2 regions of the Paenibacillus sp. FSL K6-2393 genome follow, and region 1 is predicted to be linked to the other one. Evidence: riboswitches for the same ligand, from Rfam matches in the RefSeq annotation. Region 1 holds a riboswitch; the other holds the start of a gene.
The links. A riboswitch is a leader RNA that binds a small molecule or an ion and turns the genes downstream of it on or off. The one in region 1 is predicted to bind glycine.
Positions count from the first base shown of each region.

Region 1 (12,433 bases):
CGTGGGGATCAGAAGATTTTCTTCAGCCAGTTACGTGATGGCGTTGCTCTCACAGCAGGAACATTCCAAGTTGGTAAATTCCCGTTCATGATGTTCGGTTTGCCAGCGGCCGCACTTGCGATGTACCATGAAGCAAGACCGGAACACAAAAAGTATGTTGCAGGTATCATGGGTTCAGCTGCGCTGACCTCGTTCCTGACAGGTATCACAGAACCACTTGAATTCTCGTTCCTGTTTGTAGCACCAATCCTGTTTGCAGTACACTGTATCTTTGCAGGTTTGTCTTTCATGACCATGCAAATTCTGGGTGTAAAGATCGGTATGACCTTCTCCGGTGGGTTCATTGACTTCCTGATCTTCGGGATTATTCCGAACCGTACACCTTGGTGGGACGTGATTATTGTCGGATTGATTCTTGCGGTGATCTATTACTTCGGTTTCCGGCTTATCATTCGCAAATTCAATCTCAAAACACCTGGACGAGAGGATGCAACGCCTGAAACCGAATCTGGCGGAGGCTCTGGTTCAACGGATGACCTGCCACATAACATTCTCGAAGCTTTTGGTGGCAAGGAAAATATCAAACATCTGGACGCTTGTATTACTCGTTTGCGGATTGAAGTTAATGAGAAATCCAATGTGAAAAAAGATCGTTTGAAACAATTGGGTGCATCTGGTGTACTTGAAGTGGGTAATAATGTTCAAGCCATCTTCGGTACACGTTCCGACACGATCAAATCTCAAATGCAGGATATTATTGCAGGAAGAACACCAGCACCAACGCCAGCAGCTGCCAAACCAACTCCTGAAGAGGAGAAGGCACAAGGTGAGCAAGGCGAGCGCATCGTTGCTGAGGATATCGTCATGCCAGTCAATGGTGAATTGCTGGACATTACAAACGTACCTGATCCGGTCTTTGCTGAAAAAATGACAGGTGACGGGTTCGCAATTTTGCCACATGATGGTACGATAACTTCTCCTGTGTATGGTAAAGTGTTTAATGTATTTCCAAGCAAACATGCCGTGGGCATCATGTCCGATGGTGGCAAGGAAGTGCTTGTTCATATAGGTGTTAATACGGTGAAGCTGAAAGGTCAAGGCTTTAACGTACTGGTACAGGAAGGTGATCTGGTATCGGCAGGTCAGCCGATTATGGAAGTGGATCTGGAGTATGTCAAAGCAAACGCTCCTTCGATCATTTCACCAGTTATTTTCACCAACCTGCCAGAGGGCTCCACAGTAACTCTGAAGAAGAGTGGAGTGCTGAAAGTTGGCGAACAGCCAATCATTGAGATAAAATAAGAAGTGTTACGACGATGGCAAGCAAGTGTAAATATATGCAATGCCTAAACCAAACTACTGAAAGTGAGATGATTGTAATGCAACAAACATTCAGAATTACAGACGAAGATGGTATCCACGCACGTCCGGCGACAGCCCTGGTTAATACAGCAAACAAATTCAAAGGTGCAGAATCCTTTGCAGAAGCTAACGGTAAAAAAGTAACTTTGAAATCCATCCTGGGTGTTCTTTCCCTCGGATTGGAACAAGGCGACACCATCAGCATCATCGTTGAAGGCGAAGGCGAAGCTGAAGCTCTTCAAGCTTTGACTGACGTTATGGTTAACGAAGGGTTGGGCGAAATTAATGCTTAATGTCTCCGGGATCGCGGCTTCGGCGGGTATTGCTATCGCCAAGGCGTTTATCTTGGAGCATCCTGACTACTCTGTAGAAAAACGCCAAATCAACGACGTTGACGCAGAGATCGCGAAACTCGACTCAGCTCTGGGTAAATCCCAGGCTGAGCTTGAGGCGATCAAAGAGCGTACTTTACAAGAGCTTGGCGAGAAAAAAGCTGAGATTTTTGCTTCGCATTTGCTCATTCTGAATGACCCGGAACTGATTGATCCGGTTAAAGCTAGAATTGCAGATGACATGATCAATGCAGAATTTGCTTTGAACGAAACGGCATCGCAATTTATCTCCATGTTCGAGAACATGAAGAGTGCATACCTGCAGGAACGTGCAGCAGATATGCGTGACGTTACCAAACGTGTGCTAAATCACTTGCTTGGTATCGACTTCATGAGTCCGGCTGAGATCAATGAAGAAGTGATTGTGCTTGCGGAGGATCTAACACCTTCCGACACGGCTCAATTGAACCGCCAATTTGTTAAAGGTTTTGCAACTAACATTGGTGGACGTACTTCTCACTCGGCTATTATGGCTCGCTCTCTTGAAATTCCGGCTGTTGTTGGAACCAAGGACATCTTGGCTCAAGCGAAACAAGGCGATATGATCATTGTTGACGGTCTGGATGGTCACGTACTGGTTAACCCTACTGATGAAGTTATTGCTGAATACCGTGCCAAACAGGAACAGTATGATGCACAACGTGCAGAGTGGAGAAAACTTCGTGATGAGCCAACGGTAACGGTGGACAACGTTCATGTTGAACTTGCAGCCAACATTGGTACACCAAATGATGTAACGGGTGTTCTGGAGAATGGCGGCGAGGCTGTAGGCCTGTACCGTACCGAGTTCCTGTACATGGGCAGAGACAAGCTTCCTTCTGAAGACATTCAGTATAATGCTTACAAAGCGGTACTGGAAAAAATGGAAGGCAAACCTGTCGTTGTTCGTACACTCGACATCGGTGGAGACAAAGAGCTTCCATACCTGGATCTGCCAAAAGAAATGAATCCATTCCTCGGCTTCCGCGCAGTTCGTCTGTGTCTGGACCGTTTGGATATCTTCCGTACACAATTGCGTGCATTGCTGCGTGCAAGCGTACATGGAAACCTGCGTGTCATGTTCCCAATGATCGCAACACTCGGTGAATTCCGTGAAGCAAAAGCTGTCTTGTTCGAAGAGAAAGAGAAGCTGGTTGCTGAAGGTATTGCTGTTTCTGACAGCATTCAACTCGGAATCATGGTCGAAATTCCTTCAACTGCAGTTCTGGCGGATCAGTTTGCCAAAGAAGTGGATTTCTTCAGTATCGGAACCAACGATCTGATTCAATACACAATGGCTGCTGACCGTATGAACGAAAGAGTAGCGTATCTGTACCAACCTTACAACCCAGCCATTTTGCGTTTGGTTAAAATGGTTATCGATGCAGCGCATCGTGAAGGCAAATGGGTTGGCATGTGTGGTGAGATGGCAGGAGACGAAACAGCAATTCCATTGCTGCTTGGTCTTGGATTGGATGAGTTCAGCATGAGCGCAACCTCCATCCTGCCAGCTCGTAGTCAGATCACCAAGCTGTCCCGTGCGGATATGCAGGAACTGGCTGCTAAAGCTCTGGATATGCAAACGGCTGAACAAGTCGTTGAATTGGTTCAAAGCATTAAAGCGTAATTTTGCCGGGGTTTCCTCCGGATTTGAGGTTTTTCTTTTTCCGATAATGAGCTGCATTGATGCAGCGATTTTGCCGGTATCCGCGATTCATTGTGGATATCGGCTTTTTTTGTTATAAACAGGACAATGTGATTCGGACACTGGTATACATCGGAGCATAACTTGCCTGCGTTTGAGACACCCTCTAGCAGGAGGATGGTGAGCTGTAAGAGTGGCATAAGTAGACCGGGAAGGCAACATAAAAAGCTCTTGCTGATTGGAACATCAGCAAGAGCTTTTTGTGTTAACAATGATTTGATTAACTGCAAGCGCAGTTCAATACAGGTTTGCGGGCAGCGGTGGTCTCATCAAGACGAGTGACCGGTGTTCCGTAAGGTGCGTTGAGTACCAATTCTGGTTTCTCTTCCGCTTCTTTGGCAATCCGTATCATCGTATCAATGAATCCATCCAACGTTTCTTTACTTTCGGTTTCGGTCGGCTCGATCATGATGCATTCCTCCACGTTGAGCGGGAAGTACACGGTAGGCGGGTGATATCCAAAATCAAGCAATCGTTTGGCAACATCCAGTGTGCGCACACCATATTGCTTCAAACCCCGACCAGACATGACAAATTCATGTTTGCATACACCCGGATACGGAATTTCGTAGTAAGGTGCAAGACGGGCCATCATATAGTTGGCATTCAGTACCGCACATTCAGAGACACGGCGTAACCCTTCCGGTCCATAGGTGCGAATATAAGCATAGGCGCGTACCAAAATACCGAAGTTGCCGTAGTACGCTTTGACCCGGCCAATGGATTGATCTCCTTCACGGTCCAGTGAATATACACCATCAGCATTCTTGATCACCATCGGTTTAGGCAGGAACGGGATCAAGCGGCTCTTCACACCGACTGGTCCGGCACCAGGTCCACCACCGCCATGAGGCGTGCTCATCGTTTTGTGCAAGTTCAGGTGCACCACGTCAAAGCCCATATCACCCGGACGGGTAATGCCCATAATGGCATTGGAGTTTGCGCCATCGTAGTATAACAAGCCACCAGCCTGATGTACGATGGATGCAATCTCCTGAATGTCTTTCTCGAACAAACCAAGTGTATTCGGGTTTGTCAGCATCAATGCTGCCGTATCCGAACCGACTGCTGCACGGAGTGCATCCAGATCGACCAGTCCGTCTGCTCGGGATGGAATCGTCACAGTTTCAAATCCTGCAACGGTTGCACTTGCCGGGTTGGTACCATGCGAAGAATCGGGCACGATGACTTTGGTACGTTGTTCGCCACGACCTTCGTGGTAGGCACGAATCATCATAAGTCCAGTCCATTCTCCATGGGCACCCGCAGCTGGTTGCAGAGTCACAGCATCCATACCTGTCAAACCTGCAAGGTCGTTTTGCAACGTATATAACAGTTCAAGTGCACCTTGAATGCTGGATTCGTGCTGGTACGGATGGATTTTGGCGAATCCATTGTAACGGGCAACATCCTCATTGATCTTCGGATTGTATTTCATTGTACAAGAGCCCAGTGGATAAAATCCGTTATCTACCCCGAAGTTGCGGCGGGACAGAGCGGTATAGTGTCGAATAACATCTACCTCAAACACTTCCGGCAGTGCTGCTGCTTCCGAACGGAGCATTTCCCGGGGAATCAACGTATCGGCAGCCTGACGAGGAACGTCACATTCTGGCAAGGAATAAGCGACACGTCCAGGGCTGCTGAGTTCAAAAATCAATGATTGTTCCGGAGCAGGAGATAAGGTCTGTGCACTAAATGTTGTATCCGTCTCAGGTTGAACCGAAGTGGAGACAGAGGTACCCGTTTCCGATTGTCCTTGTAGCGATGTTGTCGTTGTCGTCGTCGTTTCCTGAGTCACAGCGATCCCTCCAATGCTCGTGCGAATTCGTCAATCTCTTCCTTAGTGCGCCGTTCGGTAACAGCAATCAGCATATGTCCGGTAAGCTCCGGATAATCACGTCCGAGTTCGTAGCCACCAATAAAGCCTGCATCCAGCAGTTTCAACTGAAGAGCATCCACGTCTGTTCCTTCAGGAAGATTAATCACGAATTCATTAAATGTTGGTGCATTAAAAGTAAGGCTAACTCCAGGAATCGCAGTTAATGTATTCAGGGTGTAATGACTCTTTTGCAAATTCAGATCCGCGACATCGATCATGCCCTGTTTACCCATGATGGACATGTACACAGATGCGCTGAGTGCAAGCAAAGCCTGGTTGGAACAGATGTTGGATGTCGCCTTTTCGCGGCGGATGTGCTGTTCACGTGCTTGCAGTGTGAGTACAAAACCACGCTTGCCGTTGCGATCGGTGGTCTGGCCTACAATTCGGCCAGGAATTCGGCGCATATGAGGCTGGGATACGGCGAAATATCCGCATGTCGGGCCGCCGAGTGAAGCGGCGATGCCGAGGGGCTGCGCATCACCTACAACGATGTCGGCACCCAGCTTGCCTGGGGCTTCCAGCAGACCCAGCGATAGCGGGTTGGCACTTACAACGAGCAGGCCCTTGTGCGCATGCACGAGGTCGGCAGCCTGTTTTACATTTTCTACAGCACCAAAGAAGTTCGGACTCTGGATCATGACAGCAGCGGTATCGTCCGATATGGCGGCTTGCAGGGCATCCCAATCAGTGACGCCATCCTTATAACCAATCTCGACAATCTCCAGACTTAATCCGTGCGCATATGCCTGCAATACCTGACGGGCTTCCGGATGAACGGTACGGGATACGATGAGCTGTTTGCGACGAGTTGCCGCTGCGGCCAGATTACCTGCTTCTGCAAAGGCAGTTGCGCCGTCATACATACTGGCATTGGCTACAGCCATACCGGTTAATTCACAGATGTAGGATTGAAATTCGAAAATGGCCTGTAGTTCACCTTGGCTGATCTCAGGCTGATAAGGTGTGTAGGCAGTGTAAAACTCGGAACGGGAAATGACATGATTGATGACGGAAGGAACATGATGATCATATATGCCAGCGCCGAGGAAGCTGGCGTGTGTTTCGAAATTGGCGTTAGCGCCGGCTTGTTTGGACATATGACGTGTCAGCGCATATTCATCAAGTTTGGAGGATACGGGCAGCTCGCCCTGATAACGAATCTCCTGCGGAATGTCCTGAAACAGTTCCTCCAGCGTATCCACACCGATGGTTGCGAGCATGGCGCTCTGATCTTGCTCAGTCATGGGAATGTAACGGTGCTTGCTCATGCTTGATCAGCTCCTTGAGTAGGTGTCTTCGACGTACGTGTCCGTTTATGAAAAGGGGTCTTCACGACCTCGGCTTTTAGTTTCTTGCCGCGGATCTCAATCTCAAGCGGGGTTCCCAGCGCAGCGTATTTACTGTCGATGAGAGCAAGCCCCAGATTACGCTTCAATGTAGGTGATTGCGTGCCTGTTGTTACTTCACCAATCTGTACGCCTTCGGCGTAAATCGGATAGTGGGGGCGGGGAATACCACGCTCCAGCACTTCGATGCCGACCAGTTTGCGGGCAGGCCCGTCAGTTTTTTGCTGTAACAAGGCTTCGTATCCGATAAAAGGTCCGGCATTCAGCTTCACAAACATGCCAACGCCAGCTTCGAGCGGAGAGATGGTTGCCGACAATTCCTGTCCATACAGGGGGAGCCTTGCTTCAAAGCGCAGTGTATCCCGGGCACCAAGTCCGGTTGGTACGAGTCCGTGACCTTCTCCGGCTTGCATTAATCCATTCCACACCGCAGCAGCATGGTCCGCAGGTACATATAGTTCAAAGCCGTCCTCACCGGTATAACCTGTACGGGACAACAGTAATTTAACGCCGCATACCTCTGCCTGCTGTACAAAACGGAAAGGCTCAATCGAGGATACATCCGTATCTGTAACTTTCCCGATAATATCTACAGCCAGTGGACCTTGCAAGGCGAGCAGCGCCGTCTGCTCAGAATCGTTAGTCATGCTTACGCCAGGGATCAAGTGCTCTTGCAGCCACGCCCAATCCTTGTCGATGTTGGAGGCATTAACAACGAGCATGTAATGCTGATCTTCCAGCTTATACACGAGCAGATCATCTACCACACCGCCATCTGGATAACACATCAGGGTGTACTGGGCTTGACCCGGAACGAGCGTGGTCACATCATTGGTCGTCATTTGTTGCAAAAAAACTTCAGCCTGCTCACCCTGTACGGTGAATTCACCCATATGGGATACATCAAATAGTCCAGCACGCTCACGCACCGCTTCATGTTCTTTCTGGATTCCGCTAAATTGCACTGGAAGCTCCCAGCCTCCAAAATCAATGCACCGTACGCCTTCGTATTGCTGATACAGTGGGAAGAGTGGTGTTCTAAGCAAATCGGACATCAAATCACCTCGTCATGGGCCGTCAACCGGCCGGATATACAATCGTGGATCAATGAACCAGGGTATTTTTACATTTTTCAGCAGAGATTTTTCGTAGATAAGTATGTTAAGGCAGCTATGACAGCGCCGTTCTACATCCTGTTTTTCGTTTTTTGGGAAAAAGGAAAAGGACAGGCCAAAGAATCGGCATGCCAAGTAGCACGCTGTATTCTAAGGCTCTGTCCCTTGTACCTGAGAGTTACCCCGCTGCGTTGTGCAGCAGGTTTCCCCTTGGGTGATCATAACGCCCGCACAGGGCGAATAGATGCTCTCCAGAGTTGCGTCCCGTAAAAGTCCTTTTGCCTGAGAGATTCACCCCCGCTTATCGGTGGTTTACTCCTTCGGCGTTACCTCATGTACATCCCGAATCGGGTGTCACGGGTAATCTCTCCCTTTACATTCATCCGCGGGTATAACATAGTCCAATAAACACATTTACTCCTCTCATTAAAACGTGAATCCACTACCGATGTCAAGAACGATGTCATAGATTATAATTAAAAACCGAATATTTAATTTGGTTTCAATGTTATTGTTCGTGTATTTAAAAAGACTGCGCTTACTATTCTAATATTCACCAGTATATGAAGAAAGAGTGTAATCGGGTTACAGGATTTAGAGGTGATCAATAAATAAATTGTGAGGTATCTTGACATTTGAATCAAAAATATCATACGCTATGTTCTGGGAAAAAGGTTAAGGTCAAAGAACGCATGCACTCATTTAATGAAAAGCGAGGCGGATATCGATGAGCGAATTGAAAAGTGATTTCCTGTACAGTGAAGAGCACGAATGGGTGCAAACCGTAGGGGAGGATACTGTACGTATTGGCATTACCGAGTTCGCGCAGCATCAGCTGGGTGACATTGTGTTTGTGGAATTGCCTGACCTTGAAACCAATGTAAAAGCAGAGGACAGCATTGGAACGATTGAATCGGTCAAAACGGTTTCCGACTTGTTCTCTCCCGTCACAGGTTCAATTATTGCAGTCAATGATTCGTTGCAGGACTCCCCTGAACTTGTGAACAGCTCTCCTTACGAGGAAGGTTGGATGATTGAGATTCGTGTTGAGGGAGATCTGACAGCAGCATTGTCTACATTGATGAATGCAGACGCGTATCGTAAACATACGGAAGAATAGTATCAACGAACTTGTACTTATTAACATATATTTTATAAGCGAATGAAATGAGTTTCATATTGTTTCGACCTGTGTGAGCCGGATGCTTGCACAGGTTTTTTGTGCTTTCCAAGAATGGTTTTGAATGTAGATTTGAGCAGATTGTGGATGTAAATCATCTGATTGGACCAAGCTATAGGTTAGAAAATGACTCTGGAAATGATAAAAGTCATAGGCAAGAAAAACCTTGTGTACCAATGGGTTCAGCCATTATGCATCGATTAAAACGATTACATAACCTAATGTTGTCATCATTGTTCATGACGAAAGTACGCTTTCATTTCATTGAACAGGAGAGCATTCTCGCTTAGGATTACAGCAGGGGAGAAATGATACCCCTTTCATAAATCATAATCACTTGATCCAAGGAGGATAATACAATGAGTAATTTGGACCAATCGTCCAATTCCAAAGGTGGGCTACGGGTAGGTGTGCAGCGTTTTGGCCGTTTCCTGAGTGGTATGGTCATGCCGAATATGGGAGCGTTCATCGCCTGGGGATTAATTACGGCCATGTTCATTCCAACAGGCTGGTTCCCTAACGAGACACTGGCACAGCTAGTCGATCCGATGATCAAATATTTGCTGCCACTGTTAATCGGTTACACCGGGGGTACGATGGTGCATGGTCAGCGTGGTGGTGTCGTGGGTGCCATTATGACCATTGGGGTCATCGTGGGTAGTGATATCCCGATGTTTCTAGGTGCCATGATTGCCGGACCACTGGCAGCATGGATCATCAAAAAGTTTGATAAATCGATCGAAGGTAAAGTTAGAGCCGGATTTGAAATGCTGGTTAACAACTTCTCAGCCGGTATTATTGGCGGGATCTTGGGGATTTTTGCGCTACTGGGCATCGGGCCTGCTGTAGAAGCAATTAGCAAAGTATTATCTGCCGGGGTACAAGGCTTAATGAATCTTGGTTTGCTGCCGCTGGTCAACCTAATCATTGAACCAGGTAAAGTATTGTTCCTGAACAATGCAATCAACCACGGGATTCTAACACCAATTGCAACAGATCAAGCGAGAGAATTAGGGCAATCCGTATTATACATGCTTGAATCGAACCCGGGTCCGGGACTTGGTATCTTGCTTGCTTACTGTTTCTTCGGACGTGGAATGGCCAAATCTTCTGCACCAGGTGCCGTTATCATTCATTTCTTCGGGGGAATTCATGAGATCTACTTCCCTTACATTTTGATGAGACCAATTCTGATTCTTGCCGCAATTGCGGGTGGCGTCGCAGGTACATTAACATTTATGCTCACCGGAGCAGGACTTGTTTCAGCACCATCACCGGGTAGTATTATCGCGTATTTCCTCTTAACACCAAAAGGTGGATACCTGCCAATGCTTGCAGGGGTGCTTGTAGCAGCCGTCGTTTCCTTCCTGGTAGCAGCAGTGTTGCTGAAAACGGGTAAACAAAAGGACGAAGATCTGGAGTCCGCATCCAGTCGGATGAAAGACATGAAGAGTCAAGGAACCGTGCCAAACGCTGGCATTACGGCTAATCATCGTGAAGCAGACAGAGCCGCAGATATGGCTTCTTCTACAGTCAAAACAGACGTGAAGAAAATTGTCTTCTCCTGTGATGCAGGGATGGGGTCGAGTGCCATGGGTGCTTCCATTCTACGCAAGAAGATGAAGGCAGAGGGGATTGACGTTACGGTGACCAATACGGCTATCAGTGATATCCCGCCGGATGCAGATGTGGTCATCACACAACAAATATTAACCGATCGTGCCCGCTCCGTTGCGCCGAACGCAGAACATATATCCATCGACAACTTCCTAAAAAGCCCGGAATACGATGCGCTCGTTGAACGTCTAAAGTAATTGCACGCATTTGTTTTCCCTGAGCCGGAGGCTGAGATATGAGTATTACCAAAAGACAACGTGAAATCGTGGAGTTTCTGCTGGAGCATCCACATGAAGTCACTGCCGGCGAAATCGCCGTTGAAGTAAAGGTCAGTACCCGAACAGTTCACCGGGAGCTGCAAATGATTGAACAATGGCTTGAACCTTTGGGCATGAGGCTGGAAAAAAAATCAGGAACCGGTATCCGAATCGATGCCGGTTCCGATGATCTGGCTGTATTGCGCCAGCAACTAGAGGGTAAAGAATATGTAGAGTTTACGCCGGAAGAGCGTAAGCTCTTCATGCTTTGCATCCTGCTGGATGAACCGGAGCCTGTAAAGTTACTCGCCTTGGCTTCGGATCTGAAAGTGACCGTATCCACCGTAACCACTGATCTGGACGATCTGGAGTCACGAATTCGTCAGGCGGGACTGAAGCTGGTTCGCAGACGTGGATATGGCGTCAAGATTAACGGAAGTGAGACGATTCATCGCACAGCCATAGCTGCACTTGCTCTCGAATTTCTGGATGAGTCCGACCTATTCGGAAGACAGCCAGAACAGGGAGGATCCATCGTAAACCAAAAACTGTTGGATATGATTGGGCACGGTGATGTGCTTACGGTCGAGAATGCGTTATGGCAACCAGATATCGAATGGCTGGAGAACATCCCGGAACGGCAATACATGAAGCTGCTGATTCAATTATCCGTAGCGGTTGTACGTATTCGTAAAGGCTTTGGCATTGGCCGTATGTCTCCACGAGAGAACACGGGAGATGCAGTTGCAGAGCAGGATGAGATGAAGGTTCCACCTTATATGGCTTCCCGCTTGTGTGGTGTGTTATCCACCCAGCTGGGGCTGACATTCTCCCAAGATGAGCAAGCTTATTTTCACAGACTATTAGTTGAGACAGAGCAGCGGATTCACTCTTCGAGGCTGTTGCCAATAGACGACTTGATTTTACTGGACAGGGTACATTCACTGATTGATCAGATGCAGGCGAGGACGCATTACGCCTTTCATGAGGATCGTTTGCTTCGTGAAGGTCTGCTTGGTCATATGCAACCTGTAATGGAGCGAATTGAAGGACAACAGATGATTCGTAATCCGCTTTTGCAGCAGATTCGCAAGGATTATGATTCCCTCTTTGAAGATGTCAAAAAATCTGTGGGGCAAGCTTGGCCAGGCACAGACGTTCCGGATGAGGAGATTGGTTTCCTGGTTATGCACTTTGGAGCTTCCATCGAGAGGTTACGTGCATTGAAACGGGAGATCAGGGCGATCATCGTGTGTACAAGCGGAATCGGATCATCACGCATGCTTTCCAGCCGATTATCCAAGGAGATTCCCGAGATTCGGATTATGGATAGCGTGTCCTGGTACGAGGCTGCCCGGATACCTACAGATCAATATGATCTTGTCTTATCTACTGTTGATCTGCCGATGGATGAGCATCAGTATTACAAAGTGAGTCCACTGCTTACGGCAGAAGAGAGCGAACGTCTGCGTCATTTTATCCGAACAACAACGTTACAACGACAGCATAATAAGCCCCGTGAAGCAGAGGTTCAGACGACAAGTCGTTACTCTGACCCTGATGGAATGGAAGCTATTTTAGTTGAAATCGTCCGA
Region 1 covers NZ_JBBOCU010000001.1:1,591,006-1,603,438, forward strand. Annotated here, with positions in the region: gene ptsG (glucose-specific PTS transporter subunit IIBC) at 1-1,302, shown strand, start outside; gene MHI14_RS06965 (HPr family phosphocarrier protein) at 1,380-1,655, shown strand; gene ptsP (phosphoenolpyruvate--protein phosphotransferase) at 1,648-3,360, shown strand; gene gcvPB (aminomethyl-transferring glycine dehydrogenase subunit GcvPB) at 3,659-5,098, opposite strand; gene gcvPA (aminomethyl-transferring glycine dehydrogenase subunit GcvPA) at 5,236-6,591, opposite strand; gene gcvT (glycine cleavage system aminomethyltransferase GcvT) at 6,588-7,724, opposite strand; glycine riboswitch at 7,941-8,041, opposite strand; glycine riboswitch at 8,045-8,167, opposite strand; gene gcvH (glycine cleavage system protein GcvH) at 8,512-8,904, shown strand; gene MHI14_RS06995 (PTS mannitol transporter subunit IICB) at 9,324-10,778, shown strand; gene MHI14_RS07000 (BglG family transcription antiterminator) at 10,817-12,433, shown strand, end outside.

Region 2 (12,433 bases), on a different contig from region 1:
GAAGGGGAGACATATAACAACTCTCCATCCGCAGAACAAGTCGTAATCAGATCTTGCGCATGGTCAGCCAGCACCTGATATTTCTCCTGTGCCTCCTTAAGCTCACGTTGCACTTCCAGGATATCGGTAACATCTTTGGCAATACCATAGATTCCTACAACTTCGTTTCCCTCCGTTATAGGCACATACGTGATCTCTGCCTGTTTCAGGGAACCATCTTTATGATAAAAAGTAATGGAATTACTGACTGAACGTCCAGCCAGCACTTCTTTAATATATTCTTTCCGTGAATTTTCACTGTCTGGAGGACAGATCTCACTCTGATTCATACGAATCAAGTCATCCAGTGTATACCCTGATATCCGCTCTACCGAGGGATTAGCATCAATATAGTTTCCATGGATGTCCATCACATAAATGGCATCCGGATGGTTAAAAAACAGTGATTGGTAAGAACTTCCCTCAGAAATAATGCGCTTCAGGGTTTCCGTTTTATTAATATCCATGGCTTACCCCTCTTTTCTCAGCCAATATCTTCATCTAACAACAGGGATGGATTATCCCTTACAGAAATGGGCCTACCCTCGAATAACCACGTAAGCCAGCCTAGAAACAGCTTTTTTTATTTTACCAGATTCTCGTCTCATTTTGCTTACAATCTATGATCCAATTCACATGATGTGTGATGTAATACTTGGAAATTTTGATTTTACGCAGGAGACGTCTTCAAGGAAAGACAAGTTATACAAGAATCAATGTAAGCCTCTAACAAGCTTAAAGTTCAATTCCAAGTCAGCTGATTCTGGCGAATGGCTAAACGATTTTCTAAAGAACTCAGGACATCTTATTTGGTGTCCATGTGGCCTTTTTAAATTTTAAAGAACATCAGACACGTTAATCCCCATAATCTCCTGTCATAAACGCTGCAAACGGTCGTTTCATTGGATATAACATGTCTCAGGTTTCTTAGATTTCTGAGATCACTTCAAATCCTTGAATAAGACTCCTTAGATTCGTTAGGGAGTTGAGAGGATAAACCCGCCCCCCGCCTAAAGCAAATCTTCTCAAGGAAAGAGAGATCATCTGCTCTTGCGATGCCTGGATATAAAATTAACGATACAATTTGTATCAAAAAGGCTATAATCGTTAAAAAAACGATTTTCAACTACGGAGAGGACGGATGAATCATGCTGCCCAACAGAGTTAAAATTGCTTACGGTAAACTAAGAGGCTTGGCCATCTTTGGTAAAATCCAGCCCGCTATGGGCCTGCTGCCACGAATCAGGGGTAAGGTTTATCTGAATAGATTGGGTGACTTGCAGGTGGGAAAACGGCTTAACATTATAGGCAAACCATGGGGAACCCAGTTAACCGTAGTCAAAGGCGCGCGATTAACGATTGGCGATGACGTCATGATTAATGCAGGAGTCGGGATTGCCGCTAACGTTGAAGTGACCATCGGCAATAACGTCATGATTGGTCCTCGAACTAGCATATTCGACAGTGCCTATCACCGGATTGACTCTCTGGATGACGGGAGCCAGACTGCCAAGCGGATTGTGATTCAAGATAATGCCTGGATTGGTACAGGCGCGCTTATTTTGCCCGGAGTGACCATTGGCAGAAATGCAGTTGTGGCAGCAGGAAGCACGGTGACCAAAGATGTACCCGAAAATACACTTGTAGCCGGGGCACCAGCCAAAATCATTCGGGAGTTGACCATTCATGATGGGTGGGTCAGACATTAGAAAAAATCCTCCTGAAGCATACATACAATAGAGCTTTGCATGTTTTGCTTAAAGAGGATTTTGATCTACGATAACCAAATGTGTAACGGATTATTCATATTTCTTTTTTCGCAAAATACATCATGCCGATTCCAATAAAAATAACAGCACTGCCTCCAACAACCGCCAGCATCGTCATCAGTGGCACGTTGTAGGCTCCGAAACCCGCGCCGTCCACGGGTGTCATCAGAATCATCGGTTGTGCCCATGGATAATACGGCCCATATGTCGCCGAGTTTACAATGAGAATATTCGGTATGGTTAGTGCAAAATTCAGTGCGAGCGGTGCGGCAAAGCTGCTCCACACCAATGAAACGAACATCTGCAGGGCAGCCAAGGGTACACAAGCTAGCAACCCAAGCAGCAGTTTGCTCGCCAAGAATCCCCAAGGTACAGGCATCGTAATGCCGTGAATCATGCCTGCCAGCAGAATGGACATCAGCAATAATACTTGTGTACCCGCCAGAAGCATGAGCACAATCGTCAGTTTACCTGCATATACGCCTGAACGTGTGAGCGGTAAAACCAGCATCTGCTTCCACCCTCCACCTGCATGTTCAAAACGGCAGACAAAGGACGTAAACACGCCAGTCAGCATCGGTAATAATAACAATCCGTGCAGGAAAACCATCGTGTTCATCAATACCTGCCAATTTCCCGATGGAGTAGACAACAGTCCGATGAGCAGCGCAATGAGTGGACTCAGCAGAATCAGAAGCCATATGGGGGACTTGCCCATTTTCAATCGTTCAGCGGACAAAATTCGGAAGTAAGTTGTCGCAAAGCTCATGTCAGGCCACATCCTTCCGGCTAAAGTGCACCATACCCAGCAACAGAATCAATAACCCTAGACCTGCCCCCATGCCTGCATACAGATATGGATTGGGTCCATTCCAGGCCATCTGCGCCCAAGCGAGTGGAAAGTTCGGTGAGATACTGAGTGCGAACATGCCCGTTATCGCGAGAACGATGCCCAGGGTGACGGGAAGTGCCTGATTCTTGTTAACCATCGTGAGCCACAACTCCAGTGACAACACGGGAAGTGCACCAGCCAAAGGCAATAGCCCCAGCTTGATCGCATGTGTCCAAGGTATTTCGCTGGCATGGAATCCGAGGATCAGACCCAGACCCACAATTCCTGCGGTTAACAGCAGGCAGGAGATCACCAGCAGCACACAAGCAAGCAGGAACTTGGCTAAATACACGGCTGGTCTGGGAATCGGCATCGCGAGCAGCTGTTTCCATGATCCCTGTTCATGCTCAACATTAGCGATCATGGAGCTGAGAATGGTTGCTCCCAGCATCAGAGACAAGGGCACAAAGACCACCACATTGCCCAGCAATCCGCCCCACAGGTTATCTGCATACTGCTCTTTCAGATAGTCCAGCCGTAAGCCAAAATTAAGCGCCTGCATCGCTGTTAATCCAAGAGGGGCCAGAAAGACAAGAAACCAGATCCCTTTCCCCCGAATCTTGAGCCAGTCTGATGATAATGCACGCCCGGTCATATGGAAGCCCCCTCGCCAATGACCCGCATGAACAGATCTTCCAGCGACTGACGCTGTTCCTCTACACGATACACATCATGATCCTGCTCAATTAATCGGCGCACAAGCAGTGCCACTGAACTGTTATCCATATAAGGGAACGTTAACGCAGAACCTTGTTGCTGACCAAATTGTCCCTGTTCTCTCGCCAGCTTCATAGCCTCTTCCGGCTCGGAAACCGTTAACCGGATAGAGCTACCCGTCTGACTATGCAGACTTGCGATGGTATCCTGAAGCACCATCTTGCCTTCACGGATAATACCAACGCGACTTGCCATCTGTTCGACTTCACTCAGCAAGTGGCTGGAAACCAGAACGGTAATGCCATGTTCCAGAGGCATGCGTTTGATCAGTTCCCGAATCTCCTGAATACCGGCAGGATCAAGACCATTCGTTGGTTCGTCCAGAATCAGCAGTTCCGGTTCACCCAGCAAAGCGCTGGCAATACCCAGACGTTGCTTCATCCCAAGGGAATATCCCTTCACTGAACGTTTGGCATCCTTGGTCAGATCTACAATGGACAGCACTTCAGCAATTCTTGATTTTGGTACATTGATGATGCGGCGCAAAGTTTCCAGATTCTCTACTGCGTTCAGATGTCCGTAATAGGACGGGTATTCGACCAAGGAACCCACACGGCGCAAAATATCCATGCGATCCTTGCGGATATCCTTGTCGAAGATACGGATCACGCCTTTGGTTGGTTTAATCAAGCCGAGAAGCATGCGAATCGTTGTTGTTTTGCCGGCACCGTTGGGACCGAGGAAGCCGTAGATATCTCCCTTTTTAATATGCAGATCAAGTTCACGGACCGCTGCACGGTCCCGGTATGTTTTCCATAAATTCGCCGTTTGAATAATATTTTCACTCACTGTATGATCACCTCGGAACTATCGTAACCTTCCAAGGTTAAAACCAAAGTAGTCTCCAGTTTAAGTTTAGTTTAAAAAAGCTATTTCAGCGGTTTGTTGTTTCCCTGTTTCCCTTACCACTGTAGATATATGTCTGGACACCCGTATCGGAACTGTCTACCCGCTTGCGCAGACCCATCTCACGAATCAACAGGTCTACAATGGATAAGCCTAGACCTGTGCCTTTTGTGTCGGAATTCGGTTGCATTCCCGGACCCCGGTCCTGAATAACGACGGCCGTCTCACCCTGAATCTCCTGAGTTGATATACCAATATATTTCCCGCTGGCGGCATGACGGATCACGTTTTGGAACAAATTATCAAGAATACGGCGCATGCCCTGTTCATCCATATGCCAGATCAATGGTTCCTCTGGCAGGTCAATATCAATCTCAAATTGCTCTTTCTCCCAGACCGGGTACCAGGCGGCCGCCGTTTCCCTGACGATCCGCAGTATATCTTTCTCTTCCAGCTTCAGTGTATACTTCCCACTCGTGAGCAAATTGTAGGATAACATGTTGTCAATGAGCCCACCGAGGTCCTCCATCTTTGCTTCCATGCGATGTAATGAACGGTCACCTTGCTCGCTCAGCTCTTCCTTGTGCAAAGCATGCATATGTCCACGAATCACCGTTAGCGGGGTACGCAGATCGTGAGAAAGCCCCGCAATGAGACGTTTGCGCAATTGTTCTTCCTCTCGTTCACGGTGGCGGCTGTCGGACAGTTGATGCACCATCTGATTGAAGGATTCTTCCAGTTGACCAATCTCGTCTGACCGGCGGATATCTACCGGAAGCGGGAGGCCTTCCTTGCCTGTGGTCATCATGGCCGTCTGCAAACGAATAAGTCGTTTGCGAATGCGTGCGAAGAAGAGAATCGACATAATGATGAAGATCAGAAAGATGAGGGTCATTACGATACCAAGATACAAGAGTTCCATCGGCCAGTTACTCTGATTCATTTGCAGAAGTGACCGCGGCACTTCAATGATCATGAATCCCTGTCCTTTGTCCTGCTCAGCTCCGCCAATATATGCAACTACGGTCAGTGGATCGCGAAAGGAGGCTTCTTTCATGAATTGCACCGTATTGTTTACATTCCATAAGGATGGAATATGAGTCTCTGTCGTTTGCCCGGAATCCAGTGACCATCTCAATGTCGTGTCTGTTCTGCCATCCGGCGACGTGGATTTCAGAAGCGTTACATCTTCACCACCGAGAATAAAGAGGGTCTCACCGCTCACATTCACACGATACATGGAAGATTTGGGATACGAGCCATGTAATTGCTCCAACCGGGCCTTAATCTCTTCATCCGAAGCACCATCCAGGTTCTTCGCTTCACGTGACCAGAGGTTACTGATCCGGGTAACATCACCGTAAGGCGCGTCGCGGTTCGTATTCGTGTTATTCACTACGACAATATATATAACGGATATGATCGGAAGGACAACGGGCACAAATAATACAGCCGCCAAGATCAGTAGGATGTATCTGGACATCAAGGACCGCCCAAAGCGAAGCTTGCGCCGCCCGGATTGCTTTTGATCCATACTTCGTTCTCCCTTCATGATCTTCCGTTCTCTGAACCACCGAATCATGGCTTCTTCACACGATATCCCACACCACGGACCGTCTGAATAACTACAGGATTGGCCGGATCAAGCTCCAGCTTTTCGCGTAGATGCCGAATATGTACCATTAAAGTCTTGTCCCCATCCAGATAGGGCTCGTTCCAGACGGCTTCATAGATCTGCTCTTTGGTTCGAATCATGCCCATATGTCGTAGCAGGTAGGCGAAGATGTGGAACTGTTTTCCCGATAAAATAATCTCATCTCCCGTCTCCTCATTGACGATCCGGTTGTCCTTCTCATAGATGGAGAGATGATCCAGCTTCAGGGCAGCATCCGTGGATACCGCCGTTCCTGCCTTACGCAGTTGTACTTCAATCCGGGCAGCCAGTTCATCGGGGTGAAATGGTTTGGTCACATAGTCATCGGCAAAATCAAGACCGTGCAACTTGTCGTCAATGGACGTTCTGGCCGAGAGCATGACAATGGGCACGGCGGGATGTTCTTTTTTCAGTCGCTGTCCCACCGTAAATCCATCCAGCCCAGGCAGCATGACATCCAGAATAATGAGTGAGCAACCGACAGCAGCCTCCGCTGCACCTTCACCACTGCCGAGCCATACCACCTCATAACCGCGCTCCTCCAGATCGGCTCTGACCCAAGTCGCAATTTCCGTATCATCTTCAATATATAACAGTTTGGTTTTCATCCGAATATTCGTTTCCTTTCTGCCCCCATTGGGTTAATGATATATCTGAGCATCATCATGGTAAAAGATGTCTATAACATATGGATTCATGTCTTGTTGAAACAATGTTAAAGTCCTTTACGTTACCACACATTCTAATTATAGCGTATTCATTAACGTGGGGAATGTCATATTAATCAAGTCTACCAAGTACATACTATATCCACACCTGACGGGAGGAAATTCATTATGCTGCTGGAAGCCATCTATCATCAACCGAAACGAAACTGGGCCTATGCCTATGACCAAGATACAATCCATCTGCGTTTGCGTGCCAAAAAGAATGACCTGACCGAGGTACATGCCCTGACCGGGGATAAATATGCGTGGGATGCAACCAAAGCGCTGGTTCCCCTAACCAAGTTCACCTCTGACTCCATGTTCGATTACTACGAGGGTGAAGTGAAACCTCCCTACCACCGACTCAAATACTCTTTTCTGCTCAAAAGCGGCGAAGAACAGATCTGGATGACCGAGACGGACTTCCAGGAAGAAGAGCCGGACGATCCGGGTCGTATGTTCCAGTTCCCTTATATTCATGCCGGAGCTGTATTCACACCCCCTGCATGGGTTAAGGATGCGGTGTTCTATCAGATTTTTCCCGAACGATTCGCCAACGGCAACCCGGATATTAGTCCGGAAAAGGTAGAGCCGTGGGGTGGCGAGCCAACACCTTTCAATTTCTTCGGCGGTGACCTTCAGGGCGTGATCGACCATCTGGATTACATCAGCGATCTTGGCATTAATGCGATCTACTTCACACCCATCTTCGAAGCCACCACCAATCACAAATACGATACTGAGGACTACCTGCGGGTAGACCGGCACTTTGGTGACGCAGATACCGTGAAACGACTGGTCGAGCTATGCCATGCACGTGGAATTCGTGTACTTCTGGATGCTGTGTTTAACCATTCCGGGAAGACATTTGCGCCGTTTGTGGATGTGCAGAAGAACGGAGAACAATCCAAATATAAGGACTGGTTCCATGTACATGAATACCCGCTGGACGTGAAGGACGGCATTCCTACGTATGAGACCTTCGGATTCGAAGCGCATATGCCAAAGCTGAATACGGAGAATGCCGAGGTTAAGGCCTATCTGCTGGAGGTTGCCGAGTACTGGATCAAGGAAGTGGGTGCGGACGGATGGCGGCTGGATGTGGCAGACGAAGTGGATGATGCATTCTGGCGTGATTTCCGCCGTGTAGTCAAAGCGGCTAATCCGGATGCCTATATTCTGGGCGAAGTATGGAATGAGTCCTCTGCCTGGCTGCAAGGCGACCAGTTCGATGCGTCCATGAACTATCCGTTTACCGATGCCGTAAATGCTTTCTTTGTGAAAAATACAATGCACGCAGAACAGTTCGCGAACTCCATCGGACGACAGTTATCCCGTTATCCGCTTCAGGCCAGCGAAGTGGCGTTCAACTTGCTGGACAGCCACGATACCCCACGGCTGCTCACGTTGTGTGAAGGCGACCAACGCAAGATGAAGCTGGCTGCGTTATTCCAGTTCAGTTACATGGGTGCTCCGTGCATCTATTACGGAGACGAGATTGGCATGGACGGCGAACATGATCCGGGCTGCCGTAAATGCATGGAATGGGACGAAGCGAAGCAGGACCGGGAGCTGCTCGACTTTTATCAGAAACTAATCTCCCTGCGTCATGCTCATCCTGCCCTGCGTGCAGAAGGCACCGTTCGTTTCCTGCAGGCTCGTCCCGATGGCAGCCAACTGGTATTTGAGCGGCAAAATGAGGAGGAACGCATTCTGGTTCTGTTCAATCGATCAGAAGAGACGGCTATTGTCGAGCTGGAGGCCGGTGACGAAGAATGGACCGAGTTATTCGGCGGAAACCATCGTACCGCCAAGGAAGATGGCGTACTCGCCATTGAACTGCCTGCGTATGGATATGCCGTACTGAGTACGGCTGTGAGCCAGAACTAGAGTCATAATACACATTCATCTGATATAAGTATCCTAACTTCGCTTCATCTGGCAGCATAAAACAAGCGTCCTGCATAACCCGGATTCGGGTTCGCGGACGCTTGTTTTTGTATTTTTGTATTCGCCGTTATACATAATAATGTCACTGATTTATATATCGGTGGTCCCGGTTCAGCTTAAACCTGAGTATCCTTGTCCACTTGAGCATTGTCCACCCCACTTGTAGTTGTGTCAGAATCCGCTGGCTTCGACTCCTGCTCAGGCTCGGCACGCTTTGCCTTTGGTTTAGCCAGCTTTTGCATCATTTTGCGGCCGGTTGGTGTCTGGGCCAGTCCGCCCTGGGCTGTCTCCCGATGGCGGCTCGGCATCGCACTGCCTACTTCCAGCATGACGTCGATGACTTCGTCTGACGGAATGGCACTACGCACTCCGGCCAGGGCCATGTCAGCCGCAGCCAGCGCCGTAACCGCACCCAGTCCATTACGGACGATGCACGGGATTTCAACAAGGCCTGCGACCGGATCGCAGATAAGGCCCAGTGTATTTTTTAACGCCAAACCAACGGCATGAACGACCTGTTCCGGTGTACCTCCACGCAGTTCAACCATGGCACCCGCAGCCATGCCGATCGCGGAACCCACTTCCGCCTGACAGCCACCCTCGGCCCCGGAGATAAATGAATTGTTGGCAATAACATAACCAATCGCTCCCGCACAGAACAACCCGTTCACCAAATGTTCGTCCGTCCAGCCAAAACGCTCCTGTGAGCTAATAAAAACACCGGGGATGATGCCGCAGGAACCGGCTGTTGGTGTTGCCACGATCCGACCCATGGAGGCATTCACTTCAGATACACACAGGGCATACGCCATGGCAAGTGCGGAAGCATCTCCTGAGCAAGTCTCACCCTTGCGAATGTACTCGGCCATTTTTTTACCGTCTCCACCCGTTAACCCACTGCGTGATGTCGTATCTTCCGTTAACCCTTTGCGTACCGCTTCCTTCATCACCTGATAATATTCAGACATCTGTTTCACAACATCCGCTTCCGGTGTATTGGTCTCCTGAACCTGCTCCTCGATCATCAGCTGAGCAATGGTTTTGGATTCTGCTGTACAGATCGTATTCAGTTCGTGCAAATGTTTAAACCGCATCCGAATCAACTCCTCTCTTCAAATCGATAACACGAATGTCCAGCACATGGTCCAGCTCCCTTAGACGCCTGAGCATATCGGGATTAGGCACACCATCCATTTCCATCGCGGTAAGCGCTTCGCCATCACGGGCTTTCCGGTCCACCTGCATATACCCGATGTTAACCCCGGATGAACTGATCGTGGACGTTACAGATGCAAGCACCCCTGCTTTGTCCGCATGTCGCAGAACAAGTGTTGGAAACTCACCACTAATCTGAACACGAAAATCATTCATCGCATGCACCGATACACTGCCACCACCAATGGATGCACCGATTAAGGAGCAGGCACGTTCTCCATGCCATAACTCAATTTTGACCGTATTTGGATGAGGAGCAGGCAGGCCACTTGTATAAAACTCAACCTCCATGCCTGCTTCCTCTGCGTATTGCTCTGCATCCGGGATACGTGGATCGTCTGTGACATAGTCCAAAAGACCGCCGATCAGTGCCAGATCTGTTCCGTGCCCCTGATACGTGTCAGCGAATGAACCATATAACGTCAGCCGGGCACGTTCTGGCGTACATCCAAGCCACTGACGAGCAATTCTCCCTAACCTTGCCGCTCCAGCTGTATGTGAACTTGAAGGCCCTGTCATGGACGGACCAATAATTGAGAAAACATCTTTAAATCGCACTTTATAACCCTCCAATTGTATTCGTCATTTCCATCCAGAATCTAATCCATATTGTTCCTTATTTACTGAATGATGACATCAAAAAAGGACAGAAGAAGGCCTCAGGCCCTCTCTCTGTCCTCGATACCTGAGAGTTTCACGATCAGCAGTGTCTCACGACAAGGTGCATTGCCTGCGATTACAGACAAGTTCACCGGTCCCACTGATCATATACCCCTTGGGTGGCGCAGTTCGCGCACTCTCCAGAGTTGCGTCCAACGATGGTACATTTACCTGAGAGATTAACCACTGCGCCGGGTGCGCAGCAGCTTGCTCCTTCGGTGCCTGAATACTAGCCATTGTGCTCGGCTAACCCAGGTCTCTCCCGCTCGTTATCATCCGCTATATGGAACCATTCTGAGCTTATGTCAGAACAGTCATGGAAGTCATTAATTTCTTCTTCATTAAGATTAATCGACCGGAAGATCAGTGTCAACAAACTTAACGATTTCTTTGGGTGTATTTCCTTCATTTCCTATTGAAGCGATGATAACCAGAATATTTTGTCAGCTTTCATTACATTAATACGTTAAAAAGATCTTTTAAACAGCTCATTTCGTTCTACTTCAATCAATGATGTGCTTACTATTATTTATGATATTGTCCATGAAACCGTTCGGGTATTCAGGCAACCATAATCTTTGATCCACACTGCTCACTAACCCATCCGAGTCTGCACATCTGGATTATAAATCACAGTTCATAAAATATGCTCTCGTTCTGTACATAAGGTCTGCAATACTTGCTGCATAGCTTCGGCATGCGATCTTTCATCCATTCGTGCCTCGACTCATTCGCCATCTGAAAGGCATAATAACCCAGTGTAAAAATCAACATGAATCCTTCCATTAATCGGATATCACGATCCGTCAGTGGTGCGATCTGTTTGGTATAACCGGATAAGAATATATCTCGTTCCTCCCGGTTGAACATAAGTGCTGCTCCTCCAGCATCAAAAAGATAGTACCCATACCCGTATAGACAAAAATCAATCATAGATATGCCCTGATCCGTTATCAGCAGATTGTTGCGAGTAATATCCCCATGAATGATCCCCCATGTTCCTGCGTGCTGCGGGTATGTTTCTAACTGTTCATTAATGTTCTCAAACGTCTCACGAAGCAGGTCGAAGTCTTCCGTTGTAAAAATCCCCAGTCGGACGCCTTCCTCTAGCTGCCCTAGCATGACCAAGTTCTCATGGATGTTGCCATATGCCGGCCGCACCTTTGTTCGATCTGTCTGATTCTGCTCACGCCCATATTGATGAAGCATCTGCAGTTGTGCCCCAAGATCATAGATCTGCTCTGTTGTCAGGCGTTCTCCCTGCTGGATGTCCCTTCCCTCAATCCACTCCAGTACTGTACAGCAGATTTCTTTACCCGCTTCACTTTTCCATACCGTGACCCAGTCTCCCGATACATTCCGTACCGGATGCTGCACGCGCAATTCCGTCGTTGCATTTAACTCATGAAGCAGGTTCATCTCTGCCTTCAGCGCAGGAAGCGTATGCTGAATGCCTGTCATACTTGTATATGCGGCTTGATGGATACGTAACAGATACTTCTTCCCGCTTGCTTCATCGACGACATGATATGTCAGATTCTCATTGTGGCGAATATATGAAACGACAGGTTTCTCAATAGTGTAGTTCTGTATAATCTGAGCTGCCATATGGTCGTAAGACATCTGATTCGTAGTGATTATCAACATCTCCTTCGAAGTCATGTAAACGTTCTCTTCACACTAAATATCGTAGCATAATGTTTATCCCGCATACAGAAAATCCCACTAAAATTATAAATTAAAAAAGCACAACCCCCGAACAACCGTCCAGGCATTGTGCTTTCTTTTGTCTCTATTATTTCTTAATCTCTCTGTCTATTGCTCTATGTTACACTCCATGATCCAATTAACCGAAACGACCCATAATGTATTCTTGCGTCAGACGATTGTCCGGGTTCGTGAAAATATGCTCTGTATCCCCGTGCTCAACCATGCTTCCCAGATAGAAATAAGCTGTATAATCCGAGATGCGCGCCGCCTGCTG
Region 2 covers NZ_JBBOCU010000002.1:521,662-534,094, reverse strand. Annotated here, with positions in the region: gene MHI14_RS29615 (PAS domain S-box protein) at 1-506, opposite strand, end outside; gene MHI14_RS29610 (acyltransferase) at 1,188-1,748, shown strand; gene MHI14_RS29605 (ABC transporter permease) at 1,843-2,577, opposite strand; gene MHI14_RS29600 (ABC transporter permease) at 2,579-3,295, opposite strand; gene MHI14_RS29595 (ABC transporter ATP-binding protein) at 3,292-4,206, opposite strand; gene MHI14_RS29590 (HAMP domain-containing sensor histidine kinase) at 4,292-5,797, opposite strand; gene MHI14_RS29585 (response regulator transcription factor) at 5,842-6,525, opposite strand; gene MHI14_RS29580 (alpha-glycosidase) at 6,754-8,514, shown strand; gene sdaAA (L-serine ammonia-lyase, iron-sulfur-dependent, subunit alpha) at 8,691-9,668, opposite strand; gene sdaAB (L-serine ammonia-lyase, iron-sulfur-dependent subunit beta) at 9,658-10,347, opposite strand; glycine riboswitch at 10,460-10,595, opposite strand; glycine riboswitch at 10,600-10,724, opposite strand; gene MHI14_RS29565 (phosphotransferase enzyme family protein) at 11,080-12,072, opposite strand; gene pstB (phosphate ABC transporter ATP-binding protein PstB) at 12,296-12,433, opposite strand, start outside.
Region 2: it holds a riboswitch for glycine, as region 1 does, so the genes downstream of both, sdaAB (L-serine ammonia-lyase, iron-sulfur-dependent subunit beta) here and gcvT (glycine cleavage system aminomethyltransferase GcvT) in region 1, are expected to answer to the same signal.